2 regions of the Ochrobactrum sp. Marseille-Q0166 genome follow, and region 1 is predicted to be linked to the other one. Evidence: predicted binding sites of a transcription regulator. Region 1 holds the regulator's gene; the other holds the start of a gene.

Region 1 (7,512 bases):
TTCTTCGCGCCTCGTTGGCGTCAACAATCGCAATCTGCGCACATTTGAAGTCGATCTTGCTGTCTCCGAACGCCTCGCAAAGATGGTGCCTTCCGACCATCTTCTGGTCGGCGAAAGCGGCATATTCACCCATGATGATTGCTTGCGCCTTGAGAAGTCGGATATCGGCACATTTCTCATCGGAGAAAGCCTGATGCGCAAGGATGATGTTGCTCAGGCAACTCGCGAACTTCTGACCGGCGAGGTTTAAGTCATGACAGCCAAACTCACCCATATCGACCAGACTGGCGCCGCCCATATGGTCGATGTCGGCGACAAGGCTGAGACTGAGCGCCAGGCAACCGCTGAAGGTGCCGTCAGAATGAAGCCGGAAACTCTGGCACTCATTCTGAAAGGCGATGCCGCCAAAGGCGACGTTATCGGTACGGCCCGTCTGGCTGGTATTATGGCTGCGAAGAAAACCGCCGACCTCATCCCGCTTTGCCACCCATTGATGCTGACAAAGGTCTCGGTGGACATTGAACCGGACCAATCGCTTCCCGGCCTGCGCGTCTTTGCAACTGCGAAGCTGAAAGGCCGCACCGGGGTTGAAATGGAAGCGTTGACTGCCGTATCAGTCACCTGCCTAACCATCTATGACATGGCAAAGGCCGTTGATCGCCACATGGAAATTACCGATATTCGTGTTTCCGCAAAGAGTGGTGGTAAATCAGGCGACTGGAAAACCTAAGTTTTCGCACGAGAGGAAAAAGTATGTCCCTGCTTCCTGTCGATGAAGCCCTTGCACGTATCCTGAGCTTGGCAGAGCCACACGGTTTCGAGCAGGTTCCTTTGACTTCAGCCGGTGGACGTGTTGTTGCGGAACCTGTGAAAGCTCACCTTCTGCAACCTCCCTTTGACTGCTCTGCCATGGATGGCTATGCGCTGATCGCACCTGAAAACATCAGCTATCCGCTTGAACTGACCATAATTGGCGAATCAGCAGCCGGTAAGCGTTTCGACGGGCAGCTGAGCGAAGGTCAGGCGGTCCGCATTTTCACCGGCGCACCAATGCCAGCAGGCGCAGATAGCATCGTTATTCAGGAAGACACGGAACGTTCCGGCGACAGGCTAACAATCCGGCACGGACTCTATAAAGGCCGCCACATTCGTCGCGCGGGCCTCGATTTCGCACCCGGAGATGTGATTCTTCCAAAGAGAAAAGCACTCGACGCCCCGGCACTTTCCCTTGCTGCGGCCAGTGGCAACGCAGCCATTTCCGTTTTCAAACAGCCCCGCATTGCAATATTGGCAACTGGCGACGAACTTGTCCCACCCGGTACAGTTCCCGGCCCTGACCAAATTGTCGCTTCCAACAGCGTCGGCATCGCCGAAATTGTCCGCCGCGCAGGCGGTAAGCCTGAAGATATGGGCATCATCAACGACGACCCCGCAAAGATCGAATCGGCAATCAGCGCAGCGCTCAAAGATGGCGTCGATGTTCTAGTAACGATCGGTGGCGCGTCGGTTGGAGACCGCGATTACGTTCACGGGGCTTTGCAGAATTGCGGCGTCGATCTCGCCTTCTGGAAAATCGCTATGCGCCCGGGAAAACCGTTGATGTATGGCCGCAAGACAGTTTCAGGCAAGACGGTGCATGTCATCGGCTTACCGGGCAATCCGGTTTCAAGCCTCGTCTGTAGTCTGATATTTCTGCGTCCACTGGTGGCGAAGCTATCAGGCATTGATTTAGCTACAGATATTCGCCCCGCGAAATTTGGTCAGCCAATGAGTGCGAACGATCACCGCAGGGACTTTGTTCGTGCGACCGTTGAGAAGGCAATCGACGGAACATTGATTGCCAAGCCATGTCCAGTTCAGGATTCTTCAATGCTTTCTGCTCTTGTGGGCTCCAATGCGCTGTTGATCAGAGAAGAAAATGCACCCGCTGCGGCTATCGGTGATTCTTGCGCGATATTAATGTTGTAACGAACGGTATTAATTCCAAACCTCATTAATCATTTTAAAACCATTGCAGAACAAGACTGGAACATATAGTGTTCGTTCTGGTTTTGTTTTTATTTGATTCTGGTCTGGAGGGTGTAGCGCATGTTAACCCGTAAGCAGCACGAACTTCTGCTGTTCATTCATGAACGTCTTAAAGAGACGGGCATCCCTCCGTCCTTTGACGAAATGAAAGAAGCTCTTGATCTGGCTTCTAAGTCAGGCATTCATCGTCTCATCACGGCCTTGGAAGAACGCGGCTTTATCCGCAGGCTTCCTAATCGGGCGCGCGCGCTGGAGGTGCTTCGTTTACCAGATTCGATAGCACCGGGCTTGAACTCTCAAAAGAAGTTCGCTCCGAGCGTCATCGAAGGAAGCCTCGGCAAAGCTCCCCCTCCTCCGCCGACGCGCCCAACTCCAGTTATTGCGGAGAATGATTCCTCCACAATGGTTTCTGTACCCATGATGGGACGCATAGCTGCCGGTGTGCCGATCTCGGCAATCCAGAATCAGACACACTCACTGAGCCTTCCTCCAGAAATGCTGGGCTCCGGTGAACACTACGCTTTGGAAGTCAAAGGCGATTCGATGATCGACGCCGGTATTTTTGATGGCGACACAGTGATCATTAAGCGCGGTGATACAGCCAATCCGGGTGAAATCGTCGTCGCACTGGTCGATGATGAAGAAGCAACTTTGAAGCGTTTTCGCCGCAAAGGCGCTTCCATTGCCTTGGAAGCAGCGAATCCGGCTTACGAAACCCGCATTTTCGGCCCCGATCGTGTGCGCGTGCAGGGTAAACTAATCGGCCTGATCCGGCGTTACTAGCACTTACAGTTTTAGTATTGGTTGGAAGCAGCGATAGAGGTTTTGTCATTTTAAATCAGAGCGGCTCTGTCGTCTCCTTAAAGTCGGGAGCCGCCTGAAAATCAGAAGATTGATCGTTGCGAGACTTCTTCTGATGTTCGCGATCCGGTAATCCTCGTGCCGCTCTCGAATACAGACGATGCAGGTGCCATGGCCGCGTAGGCGCATCCACTGCGAAGCTGAGACTATCAGAATAGCCAGCTAAGTTTCGTGGTTGGATGACTGCAAAACGATAGATTTTATCGTCTTTGCTGTGATCATGTTTCGCTGATCTGGCTGATGCACTCGCGTCTGATGATAAACGTTTCCCAAGCCTGAGCTCAAGGGTTCCTTTGAGAGCGAGTTCCTGCCGGTCGATCAGTAAAACATCGGAGCGCGGGCAATTGAGGTTTTTGCTTGCTATCGCAAGAACGACAATCTCGCCAATATTGCAGGCAATATCCTTCATCTCCTCTTGCGCAGTATAGGCAAACATTCGCCCGTCTCGTAGAGGAATGGTACAAACTCCCTCTTCGCAGACAAACGCATCATTGGTGGATACCGGCTTCTGCTTTTTTACAATCTGCGGCGGAATAAACGTTTCGATCAGATAGGCAGTCTGCCAGTTTTGACCTGTGAATTTTGGCGGCCTGCTGCGATTTGCGGCAAAATTGCCATCGGGTAGGCGCACGGCTACAAATTTTGCATCCTCGCTAACGAGAATATCCGGCAATGGCGTTCGTATAAAAACGAAAAGACCAGTAATAACAAAGGGTAAAGCCAGCCATCGCAACCATGTCGTGGAAACAACCGCGATAACAAGCGCTACAGTCCAGAGGATAAGCGTGCTTGCAGGCATGACGCCCGGATTGCCGTCAGGAGAAAAGCTAGCAACCAAACTCGCTATATGCCTGACTAATAGGACGCCAAATCCCATAATCTGTAGTGGTAGCCAATCAAGCTGCAATGGCATCAACACCAAGCTCAGCACTGCAAAGGGCATCACAAGGATCGAGATAACCGGCAAGGCCAATACGTTCCCGACCAGGCCTAAGGGTGCGGTATTGTTGAAATGATAGGCGGCAAAGATGCCACTTGCTACACCGGCAACAATCGATGTTGCTCCCGTCGCCACCGCTGGAACGAGCATTTTGGATAGAAACCCACGCGGCACAGCACGCCGATTTTCGCGAGACGTTTGATTGCGTGCTTTCCTGTCACTCCACCAGGCAAATGCAGCGATCAAGCCAGCAGTTGCGGAAAAAGACATTTGAAAGCTTGGCCCAAGAATCTCATGCGGTGAAATTGCGATCATCGCAACAGACGCAATCGCAAGATTGCGCATACTGATGGCAGCACGGTCAGCCAGCAATGCGCAGAGCATCACGACAATCATGACGTAACTGCGCTGTGCCGCAACATCCGCACCCGACATGGCCAGATAGAATGTGCAGCTTAGAAGCGAGAGAAAAGCCGCAAACTTTTTGACCGGATATCGGGCGCTAAACCCCGGCATCAGAGCAAACAGCGATCTCAACGCCATCATCACAACGCCGGCGGCCAGCACCATATGTAGGCCGGAAATCGACAAGATATGCGCCAGACCTGCCTTGCGCAGATCCTCATTCGTTTCTTCGCTGATCCCTGCTCGCTCACCGGCAATAAGCGCTGCGGCAACACTGCCATCCTCACCAGAGAGCACTTCCGCAATACGTTCCGAAACATGCACACGTAGTTGAGCAATGGAACTGGCAATTTTTGCCGTCATGTCGGTTGGTCCTGACACGTCGGCAATCTTTGGTGTTCCGAGAAAGAAGCCATTAGCGCCGATACCGCCGAAATAAGCATGGAAGGCAAAATCGTAATTTCCCGGCCGCACAGGTCCCGAAGGTACCCTCAGGCGCGCAAAGCCGGTTAGGCCGCTACCAATCTTCGTCTTGGCCGGTATATCGCGCGCAGTAATGCGGATGCGTTGCGGTGCGTAGCGAAGCTTCGGCCTCTGCGTTTCAAGCAGATCAAGCGTCACACGCCAGCTGCCATTGTCGCGATATTCGAGACCAGCCACTCGCCCAATAACGCGCGTTGTAACCTCTGAACCCAACAATTGCGTGCTTCGTCGCTCAGTTTCGAATTTCCCGGCTATCATGCCGAGCTGTAGAGCTATGACGAGCGTCAGCAATTGCGATAACAAGAAGCGTTTGCGCACAAAAAAACGCAATATAAAGACCGCTGTCAGGGTCGAAAGAAGCGGCACCCAGTCAGGCTCGAAGGAAAGCGTGAAATAGATAACTGCTCCCACACCCATCATCACGGGAAACAGAAGGAAAAATATCCCGCGCCCTACCTCCCGACTCAGAGCTTGGCTCAGATTTAACCACGCGGCGGCTAATAACGCGCGCGCGCGTTCAGAAGGCCTTAGAACTCGCTTTGGAAGTGCGGCAGGGCGGATTTCTTCGAGAGCGTTCGCACGCCACGGAGCAGGCATCAAAGCACGGGTCAATCCTTCGGGCATGTCTTTGACAAATGCCCGTTCACTGATCTCCTGTGCTTCCCTTGCGCCCGTCATGCCCCCGCCTGACTGCAAAAGTGCTCACCGCTAATCTAAAGAAGAATACCGGATCTTTGCGAAAGGGACGTCAAGCCCTTGCGCACTGTGCTACCTATGCTACATGAACGCCAGCCAAAATCGAGAGGGTTCGCGTCGAGAACCCCGATTGCCTGTAGAATACAATCAAACGGGCGCTATATAGTCTAATTCTGCCTCGCCTTCGGCGTCCTGCCGCAGTCCAACGAGGCTCTGACACAGTGGAGCTGTCATGTCGAAACCGGTCGTCACCCGTTTTGCCCCTTCACCCACGGGTTATCTGCATATTGGCGGAGCTCGAACGGCTCTTTTCAATTGGCTTTATGCAAAGCACACCGGCGGCAAGATGCTGCTGCGCATCGAAGATACAGATCGCGAACGCTCCACCGATGCCGCCACAGCAGCAATTCTGGACGGCCTGAATTGGCTTGGTCTTGATTGGGATGGCGATGCAATTTCCCAATTTGAGCGTGCTCCACGTCACCGTGAAGTGGCCGAAGAACTTGTTGCCAATGGCAAAGCCTATTATTGCTACGCAACGCCGGAGGAGCTTGAGGAAATGCGCGAAAAGGCACGCGCTGAAGGCCGTCCGCCGCGCTATGATGGCCGCTGGCGTGACCGAGACCCTTCCGAGGCACCTGCAGGCGTAAAGCCCGTTATTCGAATCAAGGCTCCGAGAGAAGGTGAAACCCTTGTGCGCGACGCTGTTCAGGGTGATGTTCGCTTCCCGAACAAAGACCTTGATGATTTCATCATCCTGCGTTCCGACGGTACACCGACCTATATGCACGCAGTTGTCGTCGACGACCACGATATGGGCGTCACCCACATTATCCGCGGCGATGACCATCTGACCAACGCTGCGCGGCAGACCGTGATTTATGATGCGATGGGCTGGGAAGTCCCCCAAATGTCGCATATCCCGCTCATTCATGGTGCAGACGGCGCCAAGCTCTCCAAGCGCCACGGCGCGCTGGGCGTTGATGCCTATCGCGCCATGGGATATCTGCCAGAAGCACTTCGCAACTATCTCGTCCGTCTGGGCTGGAGTCATGGCGATGACGAAATCATGTCGACCGAACAAATGATCGAGTGGTTTGACGTCACTGACATCAACAAAGGGGCTGCACGTTTTGATTTCCAGAAGCTCGAAGCGATCAATGGCCTTTACATGCGCGCCAGCGACGACAAGGCTCTCTTTGATGCACTGATCGCCGTATTGCCGGAAATCGAAGGCGGCAAAGAACTGCAAGCTTCCCTTGATGAAAAGGGTCGCGCTCAGCTGCTTACCGCAATGCCCGGTCTTAAAGATCGCGCAAAGACACTGGTTGAACTTGTCGATGGTGCGAAATTCATCTTCGCAAAACGTCCGCTTGCATTTGACGAAAAGGCCGCGTCCCTGCTCAATGACGAAGGTCGCCAAGTTCTGAAAGCTGTCCTTCCACATGTGGAGTCAGTTACTGAATGGACTGTAGACGCGCTTGATGCGGCTGTTCGTGCGCATGCAGAAGCCGTAGGTCTGAAGCTTGGCAAGGTAGCACAACCACTGCGCGCTGCCCTTACAGGCCGCGCTACATCTCCAGGTGTATTCGATGTACTTTTTGTGCTTGGCCGTGAAGAGTCACTTGCACGCATAAAAGATCAAATCGTTTGAACTGTTAGCATTCACGCTGACGTGACAAAACTGACTTAATTAGACCAAAATACGCATTGCATCGCAAAATCATTGGGATAGTTTGGCGGGCGAAATCGTTTGGATAATGCGTTGAAATTTCGTTCTTCTACGAGAACGGGCAACAGATAAAATAATGTCGTTTCCCGCGTTGGCGGGCAACACATAGATGTTACAAAAGACAAGTTATAACGACGATTAAAATTCAGCCGCCGCGCGGGCGGCAAAGTGGACACGAAAGGAAACACGATGTCAGATAAGACAGCTAGCTTTACCCTCGACGGCAAAACGTTTGACCTGCCTGTACGACAAGGCACTGTCGGGCCGGATGTCGTTGATATCGGTCCACTTTATAAGAATGCCCACGCTTTCACTTACGATCCAGGCTTCACTTCAACCGCTTCTTGCGAATCCAAGATCACCTATA
Region 2 (7,512 bases), 730 kb from region 1:
CATTGAGGTCCGGGGCCCGAAAACCTGCACGTTGCGCAATAATATACCAGGCAGCAGATTTTACCGTGTCACCGTCTGTCCCGATACCATCACGATAAAGCCGGGCGAGCCATGCCTGCGCCATTACCATGCCGCGCTGCGCTGCAATCTGCATCCAGCCAAAGCCCTGCTCATAATTACGATCACCGCCACGACCTTCAACCAGCCATCTGGCAAGATCATATTGCGCGGTGTCATAGCCTTTGCGTGCCGCGCGCAGCAGATATTCGCGCGCTTTTTTGTCGTCACGCGGTATTTTGTCGGTACCGTTGGCGTATATTTGGCTCAAAGCATATTCGGCATCAGCCAAGTTTGCCGTTGCAGCCTTTTCAAACCACGGGAAAGCCTCATCTATGCCGGCTGCACCTGATGTCTTCACCATAACCAGTTGCCCGTAATTGAACTGCGCCATGGCGTTGCCGCTTTCGGCAGCCTTTTGCATCAGCTGTGTGGCTTTGGCGGTGTCCTTTTTGACATAACGACCTTGAAGCAACAGTGCTGCATAGCGAAACTCTGCTTCATGAACGCCATGTTCTGCCGCCTTTGCGTACCATTCGGCAGCTTTTTTCTGATCGGCAGGAACACCAAGACCGCGTGCATAAATTTCGGCAACCAATGTCTGTGATGCCGGGTCGCCTTGCTCGGCCTTTGGCTTGGCCAGATTAAAAGCTGTCAGATATAATCCGCGCTGATAAGCGCCGAAGGCTTCGTCAGCCGGCTTGTCACCAAATCTGCTGGGATCAATAGCGGGTAAAGCGCTTGTGGATGCCGGTTGCGGCAGCATCTTTGACTTTTCAGTGGGCTTGTCACCTTTGGCATGATGATTTTTTTGCACGCTTGCGGCTTCACCAGCCGTTCCGGCAGCGAAGGCCATCGGAAGAGGTGCCGCGAATATCAGAGTTAAGGCGAGAAGAATTTTGCTCTTCATTGGGGCGTACAAAACCTTGCCGGATTTAATTTTCAAAACGCGGGGCATGTTCATCAAGAAGTCTGTTGGCTTCAGAGACTGCTTTTGCCGGATCATCTGCTTCAAAAACTGCGCGACCAAGGGCGACAAAATCGGCACCCGTCGCGGCTGCCGCTATGACGCTTTCCAATGTATTGCCGGCTTGTGCGACACTTGGAATTTCAACAAGCTCAGACCACCATTCAGCCAGTGACAGATTGCGTGGATGGGCATCTGGCTTATTATCTGCACCGATTTTTCCGAAGAAGACATAATCAGGCTGCAACTCGCCAATCTCCATCGCACTATGGCGATCACGCAGATTGCCCGTGCCGATGATGAATTTTGGTGTGTGCTTTTCGATGGCTTCGGCAAGCTCAGCAGCTTTACCTTCAATGTGAATGCCATCGGCGCCAACACGACCTGCAATGCGTGTATCATTGAGAATTATGGCTGCGGCACCTTTTTCCTGAATGACGGCAACAGCCTTTTGTGCGGAGGCTTGAAAGGCAGCTTCGTCAAGGTCTGTGCCATCAAGAATCACACTTGCCACATCACCACCTGAAAGCGCCGCAGTCAGCAGTTTTGCCAGTGCTTCCCCATTGGCAATGGGTGGTGCAACCAGCAAGAGGCGGCAGCGATCATTGTTTTGTTGTGCAGTTGGCGCGTTCATAAACCAAACCTAGCGAAAAATGTTGATGGAATTCGGGCATAAAGTAAGAGGCGTTGCTTGAACAGCCCTTTTGCATTTCAGCGCACGTGTTGGAGGCGAGGGCAACGCCTGCTGGCATTATGTTATCCACTGGAACGAAAGTTGATTGGAACCAACCGCGTTCTGCCGGAATTAACAGCTATATAGGCGGCATGAAGTTGCTCAGCTATTGCAGAGAAAAACAAACGGCAGGCAGGCGAAATGACGAATGAAACCGCGAAAATAGTGCCCAAAGTCCGCGACACGCGTATTGATGTGTTTCGCGCGCTCGCACTGCTTACGATTTTCATCAATCATGTACCCGGAACGATTTTCGAACATTTCACGCATAAGAATCTGGGCTTCTCGGATTCGGCTGAAGCGTTTGTTCTGATTTCCGGTATGGCGATTGCGCTAGCCTATGGATCGAAGTTCGGTCCCGGTAATCGTTTGGTGTTGACGCTAAAAATGTGGCGCCGTGCCGGTGTGCTTTATACCGCGCACATTATGACGACGCTTGCGACCATCGGTATTTTCGCGTCCGCCGCAATTTTCCTTAAACATCGTGAGCTTCTGACCCAGATTAATATCGGACCGTTGGTTAAGCAGCCGGTTGAAGCGTTACTTGGATTGGTAACGCTTGGCCATCAGCTCGGCTATAACAACATTCTATCAATGTATGCTGTTGTGCTGCTTCTGACGCCGCTCCTACTCCTGCTTGCACGCATCAGTCTGTCGCTGATGGTCGCTGTGTCGGGAACAGTCTGGTTGCTGTCAGGTATTTATCATGTGGCTCCTGTGAATTATCCAACAGAAGGTGTTTGGTTCCTTAACCCGCTGTCTTGGCAGTTCCTGTTTGCGATCGGTATTGCCGGTGTCATGTATGTGCGTCGTGGCGATAAAATTCCTGCACATCCGGCTTTGATTGCTGCAGCTGTTGGTTATCTCGTGCTTTCACTTGCATGGGTGCGTATCCCACTGTGGGGCATTGATGCGTCGATGGGGATGCCTGCGGTTCTGACCGGCTTCGACAAGACGTTTCTTTCTGCTCCGCGTCTGCTGCATGTGCTGGCCATGGCTTATCTGATTGCAGTCGTTCCAACGCTTAACAGCATTGCCCGCACGTCGCCGGATAATCCGCTCGCCATCCTTGGTAAGCATTCGCTTCCTGTCTTTATTGCCGGAACGCTTCTGGCAATGGTTGCGCAGGTTATGAAGCTCGTTAATCCGGGTGGCCTGCCATATGACACATTGCTGATTGCAACCGGTGTCGTGATGCAATTCGCGCTGGCTTATTATCTTGAGTGGTTGCCAACCATTGGCTGGGGCAAGAAGCCTGCAAAACCCGCTGCGGCAGAGGGAGCGAAAGCATCTCTTGGTGCAAACCCCAAACCTGTATTGCAGCAGATGTGACCAGAAGCCGCCTTCAGGCGGCTTTTTGTTTGCGATTTCTTCCACAGGTTTGCCCGGGAATTAACCATTCATTAATCTTAACGGCGTTAAATACTTTACATCCAGTTCGGCTGGATTCTTACCGAGTGGTGAAGCCACTCTGTTTGACGCCTCCCTGTTAAACTCCTGAGAGCCGCCTTTGCGGCTCTTTTTTTATGCTTTTCAGAGAATCGTCCTCTTTCTGGTGGAACCCGCGTCAATACTTTTCACAGTTCATTCAAAACCCCCTGAAAAAATTAACCGAACATTAAACATAATCTTGCGCGACGGTGTATGAAGGTGCAGTTTATAGTGGACTTGCCCGGTCAAGCTGTTCCGTCACAGCTCTCCCCATGGTCGAACAGCGGTCCAATATATTCTTTCGCGCACATTTGACGGTGTGCGAGCAACAAAATGGACGTTTATGCGTTCATATAAGGTGGCAGAGAAGTGATTAGCGAACAGGGACAGATGCCGGGCAATATGATCAGCCTCGCTGAACGCATGGTTTTCTCGGATTCCTTTAAGCCAATTTACAGTGAAGGCATGGATATGGTTGAGGAAGCGGCGAGCTATCTTGACGGCGAGGGCCGTGAAGAAGCACGCAACCTCTCACGCGTTGCTGCTACCCTCTATGCTGCCGAATCAATGCGCCTGACAACGCGCCTTATGCAGATTGCTTCATGGTTGCTGCTGCAGCGTGCAGCTCGCAACGGCGAGATGTCCCGCAAACAAATTGAAGCAGAAAAAGCCAAGGTGCGTCTGGATACGCCATCCGCGGGCGATGTGGCGGCGGGTTGGAACGAGCTGCCACCTGCTTTCATAGATTTGATCGAACGGTCGCTCCGCCTTCAGGCGCGCGTTCGTCGGATGGATCGTAATGTGTATGGTGACGTTGTTTCGCTGCAATCTGCACCACACGGCAATCCGGTGTCTGATCAGATTGTGCTGCTCAAGACAGCTTTCGGCGCTTCCTAAGATTTCGCTTTTGATGGCCTGCAAATGGCTTCTCTTGTGCTTGCCTAGGCTCACGCACCTTTAAGTACACTTCGTACGGTTCACAAAGAGCACTATTTGGGACGCATCCAAACTATAATCCGCGCAGGCGATCTGCATCATCTGATGCATATGTTTCTCTTTTGTTCACATTTATGCTGTCAAGTGAACCCATCTGAGGATAGGGTTCATTTATGAAAGAAACGATTCGCATCATTGGCATTGATCCGGGGCTCCGCCGTACTGGCTGGGGCATTGTCGAATCGCTTGGAAATTCCCTGCACTTTATCGGGTCGGGGACGGTGACGTCCAATGCCGAGATGGATCTCGCGTCACGGCTTTGCCAGTTGCACGAGGGACTTTCCAAGGTTCTGCATGATTTCATGCCGCAGGAAGCGGCGGTCGAGCATACCTTCGTCAACAAGGATGCGACCGCAACGCTCAAGCTTGGTCAGGCGCGTGGCATTGCGCTTCTTGCTCCGGCTCAGGCTGGGCTTGCTGTTGCGGAATACGCGCCCAATGCGGTCAAGAAGGCGGTCATCGGTGTTGGCCATGGCGAAAAGCAACAAATTCATATGATGGTGAAGGTTTTGATGCCGCGTGCAACGTTCGATACGAGCGATGCTGCCGATGCGCTCGCTATTGCCATTTGCCATGCACATCATCGACAAAGCATTGTCAGTGCGCGCAGAATGCAGGCTTTATTAGCAGGATAGGTATCAAATGATCGGCAAGCTCAAGGGCGTGATCGATGAAATTGCTGACGATCATGCCGTGATCGATGTGCATGGCGTTGGCTATGTTGCTTTTTGTTCGGCTCGTACACTTGGTAATCTAGGCGGGGTAGGGGAAGCAGCGGTTCTGTTTATCGAGACCTATGTGCGCGAGGACATGATCCGCCTTTACGGTTTCGGGTCGCAGCTTGAACGCGAATGGTTCCGCCTGTTGCAGAATGTGCAGGGCGTGGGTGCCAAAGTAGCGCTTGCGGTGCTCGGAACACTGACGCCGTCGGAACTCGCCAATGCGATTGCTTTGAGAGACATCGCGATGGTTTCGCGTGCGCCGGGCGTTGGCAAGAAAGTTGCCGAGCGCATCGTCACTGAGTTAAAGAACAAGGCGCCGGCTTTTGCTGGGGAAGCCAGTGGAACCATCGGGCTCAAACAGGAAATCGGCGCGGGCGCTGCTTCAGCACCGGTCAGCGATGCAGTTTCGGCGCTATCCAATCTTGGCTATTCACGCGATCAGGCGGCCAATGCGGTGGCCGCAGCTCTCAAGGAAGCCGGTGAAAGTGCTGATTCTGCCAAGCTCATTCGCCTTGGTTTGAAGGAGCTGTCGCGGTGAGATACTTGTCTGAGATAAGTGTTCATGCGAGAGGACTGGCATGAGTGACCGCAACCCATTGATCAACGCTGACCTGCGCAGTGAAGACGCCGACACAACTTTACGTCCTCAAACGCTGGACGATTTTGTGGGCCAGGCAGCTGCACGCGCCAATCTTAAAGTGTTTATCGAAGCTGCAAAGGTACGCGGCGAAGCACTCGATCATGTACTTTTCGTCGGCCCTCCGGGACTGGGAAAAACCACGCTCGCGCAGATCATGGCCAAGGAGCTTGGTGTCAATTTCCGCTCGACATCTGGTCCGGTGATTGCCAAAGCGGGTGATCTCGCCGCACTTCTGACCAATCTCGAAGATCGCGATGTGTTGTTTATCGACGAGATTCATCGTCTCAGCCCTGCTGTCGAAGAAATACTCTATCCGGCGATGGAAGATTTTCAGCTTGATCTTATCATTGGTGAAGGTCCGGCAGCGCGTTCGGTGAAGATCGATCTTGCAAAATTTACGCTGGTTGCGGCAACGACGCGTCTTGGACTGCTGACGACGCCTTTACGTGATCGCTTCGGTATTCCGACGCGGCTCAATTTCTACACGGTCGAAGAGCTTGAATATATTGTGCGCCGTGGTGCGCGGATCATGCAGATGGGGATTTCGCCGGATGGTGCGCTGGAAGTCGCACGCCGTTCACGTGGGACACCGCGAATTGCGGGACGTCTGTTACGCCGTGTGCGCGATTTTGCGTTGGTGGCCGGTGCCGATGTCATCGACAGCAAGATTGCCGATGAAGCGCTTTCGCGGCTTGAAGTCGATAATCGCGGGTTCGATCAGCTTGACCGCCGCTATCTCGATATGATCGCACGCAATTTTGGCGGAGGCCCTGTGGGTATCGAAACCATTGCAGCCGGTTTGTCTGAACCGCGTGATGCGATTGAAGACATTATTGAACCTTATATGATCCAACAGGGGTTTTTGCAGCGTACACCACGCGGGCGGGTTCTGACCAATCTTGCCTGGCAACATCTGGGGCTTGCTGCGCCCGCTGAGGCCGCGCAGCAATCGCAGTTTGGCCTATTTATGGAAGACGAATAGTTATGGATCATGCGCAGGTTGCGGGCGAACTGAAAAACGGGACACATCATCTCTATGCCCGTATCTATTATGCTGATACGGATTTTTCGGGCTTCGTCTATCACGGTCGCTATCTCGAATTTTATGAGCGTGGCCGCACCGACTTCTTACGCCTTCAGGATGTTCACCATATTGAGCTTGCAGAAGGTTCGCTTGGCGAGGAAATGGTCTGGGTCGTTCGTCGCATGGAAATCGACTACAAGTCGCCTGCAAAAATGGACGATCTAATTCTGATCGAAACACGTGTCAGCGAAATCCGGGGTGCACGCGTGATCATGGCGCAGAAGATCACGTGTGATGGACGATTGCTGTCAGAAGCCAAGGTCGAGGCCGTGATGATTACCAAGCAAGGCCAGCCACGCCGGATACCCGACGAATGGCGTGAAGCTTTTACGAAGGCTGAAGATGAGTGACCGTTTCCACTCTTTTGACGAGCTTTGCGATGTCTATATCGAGGGGACTGATTTTGCGGTTGTAACCCGCTTTGTTGCAGGTTCGGAAATTGTCATCCTCGCCCCGCATGGTGGTACAATCGAATATCAGACGACGGAACTCGCAGATGCAATTGCGGGTGGAAAATATAGTTTTTATTCGTTTATTGGTCTGCTTGATCGCAAGCGGGCAAGAGATCTTCACATAACATCGCACCGTTTTTTTGAAGTGAGGATGGATGATCTGCTTTCCCGTTCCAGATATGCCCTCGCCATTCATGGCCGAAAAGACGTGCAGGACTTGAATGGTATTGGTCAGGTGGACGACAAGGACACGATTTATCTCGGTGGATTGGATACGAGGTTCACTGAGCTTCTTGACGACGAACTGAGAGGTGCAGGATTTTCCACACGTGTGTCCGGTCATGCATTTCCTGCTCGCAATCCCGTCAATCTATGCAATCGCTGTCAGTCGGGCCGGGGCGCCCAGCTTGAACTGCCATTATCGCTTCGC

Evidence for each region. The regulator LexA, encoded in region 1, represses DNA repair genes until DNA is damaged. The targets are predictions, from matches to a motif close to TGTTCNNNNTGTGTTCNG.
Region 2: a site for LexA is predicted at 4,237-4,254, ahead of ruvC (crossover junction endodeoxyribonuclease RuvC). Genes of this name have one in related genera too.

The regions. Positions count from the first base shown of each region.
Region 1 is NZ_JACJUO010000001.1:1,451,001-1,458,512, reverse strand. It holds gene trpC (indole-3-glycerol phosphate synthase TrpC) at 1-250, shown strand, start outside; gene moaC (cyclic pyranopterin monophosphate synthase MoaC) at 254-730, shown strand; gene glp (gephyrin-like molybdotransferase Glp) at 754-1,968, shown strand; gene lexA (transcriptional repressor LexA) at 2,089-2,811, shown strand; gene H5024_RS06965 (ComEC/Rec2 family competence protein) at 2,867-5,395, opposite strand; gene gltX (glutamate--tRNA ligase) at 5,646-7,067, shown strand; gene gltA (citrate synthase) at 7,335-7,512, shown strand, end outside.
Region 2 is NZ_JACJUO010000001.1:724,459-731,970, forward strand. It holds gene H5024_RS03425 (tetratricopeptide repeat protein) at 1-967, opposite strand, end outside; gene H5024_RS03430 (thiamine phosphate synthase) at 993-1,658, opposite strand; gene H5024_RS03435 (OpgC family protein) at 1,899-3,089, shown strand; gene H5024_RS03440 (DUF1465 family protein) at 3,579-4,085, shown strand; gene ruvC (crossover junction endodeoxyribonuclease RuvC) at 4,298-4,819, shown strand; gene ruvA (Holliday junction branch migration protein RuvA) at 4,827-5,444, shown strand; gene ruvB (Holliday junction branch migration DNA helicase RuvB) at 5,485-6,528, shown strand; gene H5024_RS03460 (YbgC/FadM family acyl-CoA thioesterase) at 6,531-6,980, shown strand; gene H5024_RS03465 (poly-gamma-glutamate hydrolase family protein) at 6,973-7,512, shown strand, end outside.